DNA from 2 places in the Mesorhizobium sp. M1428 genome. Region 2 is predicted to be linked to the other one. Evidence: predicted binding sites of a transcription regulator. Region 2 holds the regulator's gene; the other holds the start of a gene.

Region 1 (7,196 bases), on a different contig from region 2:
GCCAGCTCGGCGATCCGACCCGGCTGGCCGACCGCATTTTCTCGACCGGGCTCGAGCTGCTGCGCAAGGAAGCGGATGGCACGAAATACCGGCTGCTCGGCATTGGCGTCAGCGATCTCTCCGACGATGACAGGGCGGACCCGCCCGACCTGGTCGACGTCCAGTCACGCAAGCGCGCCATGGCCGAAGGCGCCATCGACACGCTGCGCGGCAAGTTCGGCCGCAGGGCGGTGGAGACCGGCTATACCTTCGGCAAGGGCCGCGATGCCCATCCGCCCGAACCGGTCGAGGAGTGATAGTCAGGTGCGCCGCAGATCGATCCGGGTGGTAATCACGCGCTCGCCGGTTTTCGGGTCGACGTCGATAACGGTCAGCCGCATGCCGTCCTCGCCGTTCTTCTCGACCGTCATTTGCGCCGTGCGATCGCCATTGACCTCCTTGGCCCAACGGATGCCGAGATTGATCGCGTTGCCGGAGCGGCTGCCGCTCAATTGCGCCGGCCCGGTGCGCGATCCGACATAGGTACCGCTGTATTTCGTCCCGTTGGACCTGAGATCCGCGCTGATGGCGCGCGTTACCACGATAAGACCGCGGCAACTGCCGTCGAGCGACAACGAGCTCGACGTCGCGTCGGAATTGAAGCGGCATGAGACATTCACCGTCGGCGCATCGGTGGTCACCTTGACGATGCCTTTACCGGCGAAATTCCCCTGGAATGAGCGAAGAAAATCCGGATCGTCGGCATGCGCTACGCCAGCCCCGGCCGTCAGGCAGCCGGCAAGTACAAATCGTGCAAGTGATTTCATCGGACCGCTCCTCGTTGGTATCCAAAACACAGCACGCAAACACTGAAGGACCAACGCTTCCCACAGCGGCGGGTTCCGGCTTCAACATCACTGTGCAACGCTGCACGGCTGGCCCAGCCGAATGCGCCGGCTAGCGGTTGCGATGAGCGCTCCGGCTTGCGACATAGCCGCATGGCACCCGCACCCTCGATCCCCAAGGCCGCGTTCTGGATGGCGCTGTCGATCGCCTCGTTCCTGGCGATGTCGGTGGCCGGCCGGGCCACGACGGCCGAACTCAACGTCTTCCAGGTGCTCGAGCTGCGCTCGGTGATCGGCTTTTTCATCCTGCTGCCGCCGGTCATGATGTCAGGCGGTTTTGCGGCGATGCGCACCGGGCGTCCGCTGGCCCATATCGCCCGCAACGTCGTCCACTATACGGGCCAGGCTGCCTGGCTCTACGCCCTGACGCTGATCCCGCTTGCGGTACTGATCTCGATCGAATTCACGACGCCGATCTGGACCGCTTTGCTGGCGGTCGCTTTCCTCGGCGAAAGGCTCTCCCGGCCACGGCTCGCGGCGATCGTGCTCGGGCTGGTCGGCGTTGTGATCATCGTGCGTCCGGGCGTCGGCGCGGTCAATCCGGGGCATGTTATCGTGCTGGGAGCCGCGGTCTGCTTCGGCATCTCGGTGGTCCTCGTCAAGTCGCTGACGCGGACGGACAGCGTCGTGCGCATTATCTTCTGGATGCTGATCATCCAGTCGCTGCTTGGCCTCGTCCCGGCGCTATACGAATGGCGCAACCCGCCGCTCGAACTCTGGCCGTGGATCCTGCTCATCGCCTTCACCGGCATGTCGTCGCATTTCTGCATGGCCCGTGCACTTGTTTATGCCGATGCGACGGTCATCTCGCCAATGGACTTTTTGCGCGTGCCGCTGTCGGCGGTGATCGGATGGCTGCTCTATCACGAGCAGATCGACGCCTTCACCGCTGGTGGCGCCCTGCTGATCCTGCTCGGCAATCTGCTCAACCTGCAGCGGAGAGCACCGCAACCGGCGGAGATCGCCGCTTCATAAGCGTGCGCTAACTCTTAGACCAGTTCCACCTCGACCACGCCCGGCACCGCCCGCATCGCCGACGCTATCTGCGGCGATACGCGGTAGCGGTTGGGCAACTCGATCTCGACCTCGCCCTCGCCGCCTTCCTTGATGACGATGATGCTCACCTGACTGTCGCCACGTTGGCCAAGCTGCGATTGGATTGTCGATGCCGGAGCGTCATTTCTGACGAAGATGCGCAACGCTTTCTGGATACGGCTTGCCTCGTCCTCCAACGACTGCACGGTCTGGATGCGCAGATTGACGCCTTCAGGCCTGTCCTCGGCCGAAACGGTGATCACCACCGAGCGGCCGGGTTCGAGCAGGTCGCGGTATTGCGCCAGCCCCTCGGAAAACAGCACCGCTTCATACTGGCCTGACGTGTCGGAAAACTGCACGACGCCCATCTTGTTGCCGGTGCGCGTCTTGCGCTCCTGCTTGGTGGTGACGGTACCGGCGAGCCGGCCGGCGGCAGCACCGCGTTTGACGGCGGCCGAAAACTCGCCCCAGGTCTGCACCCGCATTTTCTGCAGCGCCGCCTTGTATTCGTCGAGCGGATGTGCCGAGAGATAGAACCCGACCACCTGGAATTCGCGGTGCAGGCGGTCGGCGGCGAGCCAGGGCTCGGTCGCCGGCAGGTTGAGTGCCTGCGACTGTGCGCCGAGCGAGGCGCCAAAGATGTCGTGCTGGCCGGTGACGGCGTTCTGCTGCGCCAAGGACGCCAGCCCCATCATCCGCTCGACGCCGGCCATCATCGCCGCGCGGTCATGACCGAAGCAGTCGAGCGCGCCGGCCATGATCAGGCTTTCGAAAACACGTTTGCCGACGATCTTCGGATCGACCCTTTCACAGAAATCGGCGAGGCTCTTGAACGGTTTTTCGCCGCGCGTGGCGACGATGTGCTCGACCGCCGCATCGCCAACGCCCTTGAGCGCGGCCAGCGAATAGAAAATGCGGTTCTCGCCGATCTCGAAATCCCGGAACGACGTCATCACCGACGGCGCCACCACTTCGATGCCGAGGCGCAGCGCATCCTGGCGGAAATCGGCGAGCTTGTCCGTATTGCCCATGTCGAGCGTCATCGACGCGGCCAGGAATTCGACCGGGTAATGCGCCTTCAGATACGCGGTCTGGTAGGAGACGACGGCATAGGCGGCGGCATGCGATTTGTTGAAACCGTAGTCGGCAAACTTTGCCAGCAGGTCGAAGATGAAGTCGGCTTGCGGCTTGCCGACGCCGCGCTCGACCGCACCCGAAACAAAGCGCTCGCGCTGCTTGTCCATCTCGGCGCGGATCTTCTTGCCCATGGCGCGGCGCAGCAGATCGGCTTCGCCCAGCGAATAGCCGGAGAGCTCCTGCGCGATCTGCATCACCTGTTCCTGGTAGACGATGACGCCTTGCGTCTCCTTGACGAGATGGTCGATCTTCGGGTGGATCGACGCCATCTCCTCTTCGCCGTGCTTTCTGGCATTGTAGGTCGGTATGTTCTCCATCGGCCCCGGCCGGTAGAGCGCGACCAGCGCGATAATGTCCTCGATACAGTCGGGCCGCATGCCGATCAGCGCCTTGCGCATGCCGGCACTTTCCACCTGGAACACGCCGACCACCTCGCCGCGCGACAGCATGGCGTAGGTTTCCGGGTCGTCGAGCGGAATGTGGGCGAGATCGATCTCGATGCCGCGGCGGCGGATCAGCTTGACCGCCCTGTCCAGCACCGTCAGCGTCTTCAGGCCAAGGAAGTCGAATTTCACCAGCCCGGCCTGCTCGACATACTTCATGTTGAACTGGGTGACGGGCATGTCCGATCGCGGATCGCGGTACATCGGCACCAGCTCCGACAGCGGCCGGTCGCCGATGACGATACCGGCCGCGTGCGTAGAGGCGTGCCGATAAAGACCTTCCAGTTTCTGCGCCGTATCGAGCAGCGTCTGCACGATCGGCTCACGCTCCGCCTCTTCGGCAAAGCGCGGCTCGTTGGCGATGGCATCGGCAAGCTTGACGGGATTGGCCGGGTTCGACGGCACCATCTTGCTCAGCTTGTCGACCTGCCCGTAAGGCATCTGCAGCACGCGGCCGACGTCACGCAGCACCGCGCGTGCCTGCAGTGTGCCGAAGGTGATGATCTGGCCGACCTGGTCGCGGCCGTATTTCTGCTGGACGTAGCGGATGACCTCCTCGCGCCGGTCCTGGCAGAAGTCGATGTCGAAGTCGGGCATCGACACGCGGTCGGGATTGAGGAAGCGCTCGAACAGCAGCGAAAAGCGCAGCGGATCGATGTCGGTGATGGTCGTGGCATAGGCAACCAGCGAGCCGGCGCCCGAACCGCGGCCCGGCCCGACCGGAATGTCTTGCGCCTTGGCCCATTTGATGAAGTCGGCGACGATCAGGAAATAGCCCGGATATTTCATCTTCTCGATGACGCCGAGCTCGAAATCCAGCCTCTCGCGATATTGCTCGACGGTATAGCCGGGCGTCGGCCCGTGCGCCGCCAGCCGCGCCTCCAGCCCTTCATGCGCCTGCCTGGCAAGCTCGTGCGCCTCCGCCTTGACCGCAGCATCGGCGTCGGCGACATCGCGGCCGGCAAAGCGCGGCAGGATCGGATTGCGTGTCTTCGGGTAATACGAGCAGCGCAGCGCGATCTCGACGGTGTTGTCGATTGCTTCCGGCAGGTCGGCGAACAGCCTCGCCATGTCGGCCTGGCTTCTCAGGAAGTGGTCGGGCGAAAGGCGGCGGCGATTGTCGGCCGCAACCACGGAGCCTTCGGCGATGGCGATCAACGCATCATGCGCGTCATAGTCTTCACGAGAGAAGAAAAACGCCTCGTTGGTGGCAACCAACGGCAGATCATGGCGGTAGGCGAGATCGACCGACGACTGCTCGATCGCGCGGTCGTAGCCGGACACCCGCTCAAGCTCGACATAGAGCCGGTCGCCGAACAGGCCCTTGAGCGCCAGGAGCCGGGTCTCGGCGAGTTCGCGGCGATCCTCTTTCAAGGCAGTGCCGATCGGACCGCGCGGCCCGCCCGTAAGGCAGATCAGACCGTCGGAGTGGCCCTGCAGCATCTCGGTCGTCAGATGCACCGCTTCGCCGGGCGGTGTCTCGAGGTAGACGCGGCTGACCAGCCTGACCAGATTGCCGTAGCCGGCCTCGGTGGCGGCGATCAGGACGACCGGCCGCATCTCCGGCCCTTGCCGCCTGCGGTCGCGCTGGCTGTCGCTCGCCTCGCCGGAAAAGGCGAGGTCGATCTGGCAGCCGATGATCGGCTGGATACCGTCCTTTACCGCCTTCTGGGCGAATTCCAGTGCGCCGAACAGATTGTTGGTGTCGGTGACGGCGATTGCCGGGCACTCGTCCTGCACTGCATGGCCGACGATCTTGCCGAGCTGCAAGGCGCCTTCGAGCAGCGAATAGGCCGAATGCACGCGCAGATGAATGAACCGACGCGCCGCCGCCTCCGCCCGTGACGCCTTTGCATAGGCCTCGCGCAGCAAGGGATCGCGTGGAAGTCTCTCATCCGCCATGGTTTTTTCGCGCCGCCTCACAAGGACTCAGTTGATGAAGATGTATTGTCCGGCACCGGGTAACACGAGTCCAGCGGTAGCGATTGGAGCTTTGGACGTTTAGAGCAGCCGCCGCAACTGCCGATCTCCCCCCTCGTGGGGGAGATGTCCGGCAGGACAGAGAGGGGCGCTGTCCCGCCAACCTCGGGCCAGGAAACACAAAACCCGCCTCAAAGGCGGGTCGTTGGAGCCAATTAGCACCATACCCAAATTAGTAGCATAGCTGCCGGCACAAAGCAAGAACAAAATACGTTGTGGCGGCAAAAAAATGCGAATTCTGTCTCGTTGCCCAACGAATTGTCTGGTCGCGTTTCTTCGCGCCCCTCTCTGTCCTGCCGGACATCTCCCCCACGAGGGGGGAGATTGGCCGTCACCTCGGCTTTCGCTAATCTCCAACGTCCCAGGCTAGCCTCAGGCGGTTTTTTTCACCCTCACGCGAATTCCATGATCACCGCATCGACGGCAAGGCTGTCGCCGGGCTTGGCGTTGAGCTTCGAGACGATGAGGTCGCGCTCGGCGCGCAGCACGTTTTCCATCTTCATCGCTTCGACCACTGCAAGCGTCTCGCCGGCCTTGACCTCCTGCCCCTCGACAACGGCGATCGACACGACGAGCCCGGGCATTGGGCAGAGCAGCATCTTCGAAGTGTCCGGCGCGATTTTTTCAGGCATCAGCCTTTCGAGTTCGGCAGTGCGCGGCAGCATGGCGCGGGCTGTCACCGACATGCCTTTCCAGGCGATGCGGAACCCGTTCAGTACCGGCCTGACCTGCGCCGCGACCTTGCGACCGCCGACCGTGCCGCGCCAGATGAGATCGCCCGGCCGCCAGTCGGATGCCACGGTCAGCGGTTTGCCGCCGTCGATTGTGAGATCGAGCTCCATCGGAACGGAAATCATGCCTTCGACGATGGCGAGCGAAAGATAATCCCGGCCGATCTTCACCACCCAATCACGTTTCAAAGCGCCCGAATGCGGCGCCAGCCGCCCGCCCAGCCGGTCGAGCCGGTCGCGGCGCAGAAGTTCGACCGCGGTGGCAATCGCGGCCAGCACCGACTTCTCCTCGGCGTCTGGCACGATCGGCGCGAAGCCGTCGGGGTATTCCTCGGCGATGAACCCGGTCGATAGCCGACCTTCCCGCCAGCGCGGATGCTGCATCAGCGCCGCCAGGAACGGTATGTTGTGCTCGATGCCGTCGACGACGAAACTGTCCAGCGCTTCCGACATCGCGTCTATCGCCGCCAGCCGTGTCGGCGCCCAGGTGCACAGCTTGGCGACCATCGGGTCGTAGAACATCGAGATTTCCGAGCCTTCGGTGACGCCGGTATCGTTGCGGATGACGATTTCGCCGAATTTTCCCTCTTCCGGCGGCCGGTATTTTGTCAGCCGGCCGATCGACGGCAGAAAGTTGCGATACGGGTCTTCGGCATAGAGGCGGCTTTCCACCGCCCAGCCGTTCAACTTGACGTCGCTCTGCTTGATGGCGAGCTTTTCGCCGGCTGCCACGCGGATCATCTGCTCGACCAGGTCGATGCCGGTGACCAGTTCCGTCACCGGATGCTCGACCTGCAGCCGCGTGTTCATTTCCAGGAAATAGAAGTTCTTGTCGCTATCGACGATGAATTCGACCGTTCCGGCGCTCTGGTAGTCGACCGCCTTGGCCAACGCCACCGACTGCTCGCCCATGGCTTTGCGGGTCTTGGCATCGAGGAAGGGCGACGGCGCCTCCTCTACGACCTTCTGGTTGCGGCGCTGGATCG
Region 2 (7,196 bases):
CGCCACACGAGGTGGTCGGTCCGAGCTTCCAGATGTCCTTCGCCGCGACGGCGGCCCTTGTCGGCGCCTATGCCGGCTGGTCCGACTACCGCGCCGGCAGGGCCACCACGCCGCCGCCGCGGCGGTCGCCGCTACGCCTCGCCACGCGAAAGGTCCTGCTGGGCATGGGCGGCCTGGCGATGACCTCAATCATTGCAGGGAGCGCCACGGCGCTTTTCGCCATATGGCATTTCCAGCGCGTGGCGCCGCTCAGCCTGTTGGCCAATCTGGCCATCATGCCCATCGTCTCACTGGTCGTCATGCCCTTCGCCGTCCTCAGTGCGCTGGCGATGCCGTTCGGCGCGGATGGGCCTTTCCTATACGTGATGGGCAAGGGGCTGACGGCGATGATCGCCCTGTCCGGGTGGATCTCCGAGCGCTCGCCAATCGATGCGGTTGGGCTGATTTCGCTGAGATCCGTCCTTTTGGTGACGATCGCCCTTGTCATTGCCAGCATGGCGACGACCTGGTTGCGGCTGGCGGCACTTCCTTTTGCGCTCGCCGGCTTGCTAACGACAACCCAGACGCGCGTACCCGATGTATTGATCTCGGAGGACGCACGGTTGGTCGCGCTGCCGATCGACAGCGGTGAACTCGCGGTCAACCGGGCACGCCCGAATGAGTTCACCATCGACAACTGGAAACGCGCGCTCACATCAGAGGCTATCGTCGCGCCGGAAACACCTGGAAAGAACGATCCGCAATTCGACATTGCCGATCCGGCCGACCTACCGCCGGGTATGCCGTTCATTTGCACGGACGGCCTCTGCCTTGCCAGGCATCCATCCGGCGCGATCATCGCACAAGCCAAGGACCGCGATACTGCGCGGCCAGCCTGCGCCTTTGCCAGTTTGATCGTCATCGACGACGCCACCGCCCATAACCCCTGCTACTACGACCGGCTGGTCCTCGTCGTCACCAAACGGCAACTGGCGCGCGCGGGAAGTGCCGCCGTCTATTTCGATCCACAAGCTGCAACACGCGCCGAAATCCGTTTCGCGGTCGAAAAATCATACCGGCCCTGGCACGTGCAGCGGAAATTTTCACGCGCGGCACGGGGCCTGCCGCCATACCGCAGGGCCGACAAACCCAAAGCCGGCGCCAAGGGCGGAACTCAGTAGCGGCGGATCAGTCCGACGAGCTTGCCTTGCACCTTGACCCTGTCTGGTCCGAAGATGCGCGTCTCGTAGGCCGGATTGGCGGCTTCCAGGGCGATCGAAGCGCCCTTGCGGCGGAACCGCTTCAGCGTCGCTTCCTCCTCGTCGACCAGTGCCACCACGATCTCACCGGGGCTCGCCGTATCGGCATTGCGGATGATCACCGTGTCGCCGTCGAAAATGCCAGCCTCGATCATCGAATCGCCTTTGACCTCGAGCGCATAATGCTCGCCGCCCATGATCATATCCGGCGGCACCGAAATCGAATGCGTCTGGTGCTGGATGGCGTCGATCGGCACACCGGCGGCGATGCGGCCCATCACCGGGATCGAAACGGCGGCGACGACATCGTCGTCATTTCCGGCCGCAGGGACGCGCGACGATGTCGGCTTGCCTTGCCGCGGACCGCCTTGCCCAAGACTGCCCTGGATGACACTCGGCGAGAACTTGCGTGCCGCATTGAGGCCGGGGGCGATCGAGTCAGGCAGGCGCAGCACCTCCAGCGCACGGGCCCGGTTGGGCAAACGGCGAATGAAGCCGCGCTCCTCCAGTGCCGTAATCAGCCGGTGGATTCCCGATTTGGAAGCCAGGTCGAGCGCTTCCTTCATCTCGTCGAAGGAAGGCGGGATACCGCTTTCCTTCAATCTTTCGTGGATGAACATAAGCAGTTCGTGTTGTTTGCGTGTCAGCATAGCGACCCCCAACAGAATCAGAAAAACAAACCCAGAACAAACACTATCTGTTCCAGTTGTGTTCCGCAACTGTTTAAAGTTTAATGAATGCGTTAAGGCTCGGGAAACAAACGACGTCCCCTAACCGGGGTACCCCACTTTCACCGTCGCGAGCCTCATCGCCTTGATTCTGCTTTCGTTTGCGCCCTTCTGGCTTCCCGGAAGGCCACATTGGCATCGGCCGTCGGTCGGCGGAGGGCACGGAAGTGAACCCCTATCGAGTGTGCGGTTTGGTCAATGCACCGTGAACGAAACGAACTCAAAACGCCAACCTCGGGTTAAGTCCTGGTTTCCACCGCCTGGTTAGGCTGCTTCTCGCCGGTGGAGCCTTCCTGCGCGCAACCAGGTGATGGAAGAACAGTCGATGCGTATCCGGCGTTGCATTGAATTTTGGGGGAGCAGGCAAATCATGACAGGAATTCCCGATCTCGCGGCCATAAAGGCGATGGATGCCGCAGATCCGCTGCGCGCGATGCGCGACCGCTTTGTGTTGCCGCAAGGAGTGATCTATCTCGACGGCAATTCGCTAGGAGCTGCTTCACGTGCCGCTTTCGATGAATTGCGCAAGGCCGCGACCGAAGAATGGTCGCATGATCTCATCCGCGCATGGAACACGGCCGGCTGGTTCAACATGCCGCTTGAACTTGGCGACCAGCTCGGGCGCCTGATCGGTGCCGCGGCCGGCCAGACGGTGGTCTGCGACACGACGTCGGTCAACATCTATAAACTGCTGCACGCCGCCATGGCCATGCGACCGGAGCGGCAGGTCATCGTCGCCGAGGGCGATAGTTTTCCGACGGACCTCTACATGGCTGAGGGTGTGGCTTCGACGCGAAAGGATACGCTGCTGCGCCTCTCGGGGGTCGACGCGCCGAGCATCGAAGAGCTGATCGACGAACGCACCGCTGTGGTGCTGGTCAACCACGTCAACTACAAGTCGGGCGAACTGCGCGACATGCCGGCGCTGACGCGCAGAGCCCAGGAAGCCGGGGCGATGATCGTCTGGGATCTCTGCCACACCGCTGGAGCGATGCCAGTCGAGCTCGACAAGGCAAACGCCGATTTTGCCGTTGGCTGCACCTACAAATATCTGAATGGCGGCCCGGGCGCGCCTGCTTTCATCTATGCGGCTGAGCGGCATCTTGCCGACATCCAGCAGCCGCTCACCGGCTGGTGGGGCCATGCACGGCCCTTCGCCTTCGAGCCAGGCTATGCGGCCGGCACCGGCATCCGCCGGTTTCTGTGCGGCACGCAGCCGGTCCTGTCGATGCGCACGCTTAAGGGCGCGCTCGACATCTGGAACGATGTCGACATGACGGCGGTGCGCAAGAAGAGCATCGCGCTGGCCGATCTGTTCATCGAGCTTGTCGAGGCAAAGTGCGGCACTTACGGGCTCACGCTCGAAAGCACGCGCGATGGGGAAAAACGCGGCAGCCAGATTTCATTCATGCATGAGCATGGCTACCAGATCATGCGCGCGCTGATCGAACGTGGCGTGATCGGCGATTTTCGCGCGCCATCGACCATGCGCTTCGGCTTCACCCCGCTCTATGTCGGCTATGCCGATGTCTGGCAGGCCGTCGAAGTACTTGAGGACATCCTGCGCACCGGTGCATGGAAGGATGCGCGCTTCGCCATCAAGACGGCTGTCACTTGAGATTGATGCGAGAGCTGGAGCCGTGAGGCTGGCGACGACGCGCCGCGCGATGCTCACGCTACGTCGCAAGGCCATATTGCCAGGGGAGGGCGCAGGGTGTTCGAACGTCACATTGCCGATTGGGACAACGCCTATGCCAACGGCGCCAACATAGCCAGCAGCGATCGCTGGCCGGCGGCCTGGGTTGAGCCCGCTCGGGTTTTCCGCGACGTGCTTTCGACCGAGGGCAGGGCGCGGCTCGACTTGGCCTATGGCGATAAGCCACGCAATCGGCTCGATCTTATCCTGCCGGCCACCAAGCCCAAGGGACTCGTGGTGTTCGTCCATGGCGGCTACTGGATGGCATTCGACAAGAGTTTCTGGTCGCATCTTGCCGCTGGCGCTGTTGATCGCGGCTATGCGGTTGCGATGCCGTCCTACACGCTCTGTCCGCAGATACGCGTTGCCGGCATCGTCAAGGAAGTCGGCGCGGCGATCGGCACAGCGGCGGCGATGGTCGCAGGGCCGCTGATGCTGACCGGACACTCGGCCGGCGGCCATCTTGTTAGCCGGATGGTTACGGCGACGACGCCGCTGGCGCCCGAAGTGGTCCGGCGCGTTCGTCACGTGGTGTCGATCTCGGGGGTGCACGATTTGCGCCCGATCATGCGCACCGGCATGAACGAGACGCTGGCGATCGATGAGGCCGAGGCGCAGGCCGAAAGTCCGGTGCTGCTGCGCCCGATGGACAAGGCCTGCCTGACCTGCTGGGCCGGCGGCGGCGAGCGCGCCGAATTCCTGCGCCAGAGCGCGTTGCTGGCCAACATCTGGATCGGCCTGGGTGCCGCGACCAGCTCGGTGGTCGAGCCTGACCGGCATCATTTCAACATCATCGACGGTTTGGCCGATCCAGACCATCCGCTGACCCGGACCTTGATCTCGGAGTGAGGCAGGTTCAGCGTAGCATCAGCACGTCGCAGGGGGAGCCCGCCGCCGCGGCAGGCGCGAACGGCGCGCGGACGATCAACCCGTTGGCATCGGCCAGCATTTTCAGCATCGAGGAGTCCTGGATGCCGAACGGCGTCGCCACGAGCGTACCGGCATCGTCTGTGACAACAGCCCGCACATAATCTTGCCTGAGATCGTTGGCCGGCATGGCAGCACCGAGCCGCACCTGACGTATATCCTGCTGAAAGGCGCGGCCGCCGAGCCGCGCCAGCAGCGGCTTGAGGAAGAGCTGGGTGCAGACCAGGCTTGCCACCGGATTGCCGGGCAGGCCGATGCAGCGAATGTCGCCCAGCCGCCCGAACATCAGCGGCTTGCCCGGCCGCATGGCGATCTTCCAGAAATCGAGCGTCATGCCTTGCCCGGTCAGGACGTCATGGACGAGGTCGTGGTCGCCGACCGAGGCACCGCCCAGCGTGACGATGACGTTCGCGCCAGCCTTCACGGCCTTTTCAACCAGCGCAGCGATCGCCTCCCTGCGGTCCGGCGCGATGCCAAGGTCGAGCGCGCGCGCACCGATCGACTGTGCGGCGGCGGCGACACCATAGGCGTTGGAGGAGATGATCTGGTTGGGGCCAAGATTGCTGCCCGGCGGCAGCAATTCGTCGCCGGTCGCGATAATGGCGACCAGCGGCCGCTTGACCACGGCGACCTCGGGATGGTTGGCCGACGCCGCGAGCGACAAGGCCGCCGGATCGAGCAGGCGGCCTTTGGGCAGCAGGACATCGCCCTTGGCGAAATCGAGCCCGAGGCGGCGGATGTTTCGCCCCTGCACCGTCGGCTCCGTCACTTCTACGACACCGCCGCCGAGATCGCGGACGTTCTCCTGGATGACGATGGTGTCGGCACCTTCGGGAAGCGGCGCGCCGGTGAAGATACGCACGGCCTGCCGCTGCTGCACCGTTCCGGCAAAGCCGCGTCCGGCCGGCGCCATGCCGACCACCGAAAGCTTTGCCGGTACGGACGCGATGTCGGCCACCCGCACGGCATAGCCGTCCATGGCGGAGGCGTTGAACGGCGGCTGGGTGCGGAGCGCCACAACCGGCTCCGCCAGCACGCGGTCGGCGGCATCCAGCAGTGCGGCGCGTTCGCCCGGCAGCGCTGCTGCGCCGTCCAGCAGGCGCTCGAGCGCCTCGGCAACCGGGACCAGCGCCATTATCGGCCTGCCCCGGTGGCCCCGCCTCCGGTGATCTTGTAGTCGCCGGATTTGCCGCCGGTCTTTTCAACCAGCCTGATGCCGGAGATGACCATGGCGCGGTCGACCGCCTTGGCCATGTCGTAGATGGTCAGGCAAGCGACCGAGACGGCACTCAGAGCCTCCATCTCAACGCCGGTCTTGCCGGTGACGCGGGTCAATGCTGTCACCTTCAGGCCGGGCAGCGCGGCGTCCGCCTCGATATCGACAGATATCCTGGTCAGCAGCAGAGGATGGCAAAGCGGGATCAGTTCGTGCGTCTTCTTGGCCGCCATGATGCCGGCAATGCGCGCGGTGCCCAGCACGTCGCCCTTCTTGGCGTCGCCGGCGAGGATCATGTCCAGCGTCTCGGGCCGCATCGCGACAAAACCTTCCGCAACTGCCGTGCGCACCGTCTCAGCTTTGTCGCCGACATCGACCATATTGGCTTCGCCCTGCGCGCCAAGATGGGTGAGGGCGGCCGCCATCCTCAAACGGCCTCTGCCGGCGCCTTGCCCGTCAACAGCAGGCGCGTTGCCGCGGCCACGTCCTGCTGGCGCATCAGGCTCTCGCCGACCAGGAAAGTCGCAATGCCGCTCTGCTCCAGCCGGCGGCAATCGACGTGCGAAAAAATACCGCTCTCGCTGACCAGATGGCGGTCGGCCGGCACCATCGCTACCAGCCGCTCCGAGGTCTGTAGGCTGGTTTCAAAGGTCCGGAGATTGCGGTTGTTGATGCCGATCAGCCGCGACGACAGCTGCAGCGCGCGTTCCATTTCAGCCTCGTCATGCACTTCGACCAGCGCGTCCATGCCGAGCCCGAACGCTGTCGCTTCGAGTTCTCTTGCCAACGCGTCGTCGACGCTGGCCATGATGATCAGGATGGCATCGGCGCCCCATGCCCTGGCCTCGTAGACCTGATAGGGGTCGAACAGGAAATCCTTGCGCAAGGCAGGCAGGTCGACAGCAGCGCGCGCAGCGGTGAGGAACGCGGGCGCCCCCTGGAAGGAGGGCGCGTCGGTCAGTACCGAAAGGCAGGCGGCACCGCCTTCCGCATAGGCCCTGGCCAGCGCCGGCGGATCGAAATCGGCGCGGATCAGGCCTTTCGATGGGCTAGCCTTCTTGATTTCGGCAATCAGCGCGAACCCGCCGGATTTGCGCTTTGCCTCAAGGGCGGAAAGAAAGCCGCGCGGCGCGTCGGCATCCGTCGCCTGTGCCTTGATCTCGGCAAACGGCACGCGCGCCTTGGCCGCCGCGATCTCGTCGCGCTTGTAAGCCTCGATCTTGCGCAGGATGTCGGACATAATTCTAACCGTTCGAAATCTCGACCAGCCTGTCGAGCACTTTCAGCGCGCGGCCGCTGTCGATTGCCTGCGCCGCCGTCACCATGCCGTCGGCAAGTGTCGTCACCTTGCCGGCCACCACCAGCCCGGCGCCGGCATTCATCAGCACCGT

What was found. The regulator LexA, encoded in region 2, represses DNA repair genes until DNA is damaged. The targets are predictions, from matches to a motif close to TGTTCNNNNTGTGTTCNG.
Region 1: a site for LexA is predicted at 5,668-5,685, ahead of dnaE (DNA polymerase III subunit alpha). Genes of this name have one in related genera too.

The regions. Positions count from the first base shown of each region.
Region 1 is NZ_JAMYKT010000025.1:28,010-35,205, forward strand. Features, by position in the region: gene NKG60_RS26000 (DNA polymerase IV) at 1-296, shown strand, start outside; gene NKG60_RS26005 (hypothetical protein) at 300-806, opposite strand; gene NKG60_RS26010 (DMT family transporter) at 978-1,859, shown strand; gene dnaE (DNA polymerase III subunit alpha) at 1,874-5,401, opposite strand; gene NKG60_RS26020 (acetyl-CoA carboxylase biotin carboxylase subunit) at 5,872-7,196, opposite strand, start outside.
Region 2 is NZ_JAMYKT010000005.1:155,112-162,307, reverse strand. Features, by position in the region: gene NKG60_RS09625 (ComEC/Rec2 family competence protein) at 1-1,160, shown strand, start outside; gene lexA (transcriptional repressor LexA) at 1,154-1,888, opposite strand; gene kynU (kynureninase) at 2,337-3,584, shown strand; gene NKG60_RS09610 (hormone-sensitive lipase) at 3,681-4,511, shown strand; gene NKG60_RS09605 (molybdopterin molybdotransferase MoeA) at 4,519-5,724, opposite strand; gene moaC (cyclic pyranopterin monophosphate synthase MoaC) at 5,724-6,230, opposite strand; gene trpC (indole-3-glycerol phosphate synthase TrpC) at 6,233-7,045, opposite strand; gene trpD (anthranilate phosphoribosyltransferase) at 7,050-7,196, opposite strand, start outside.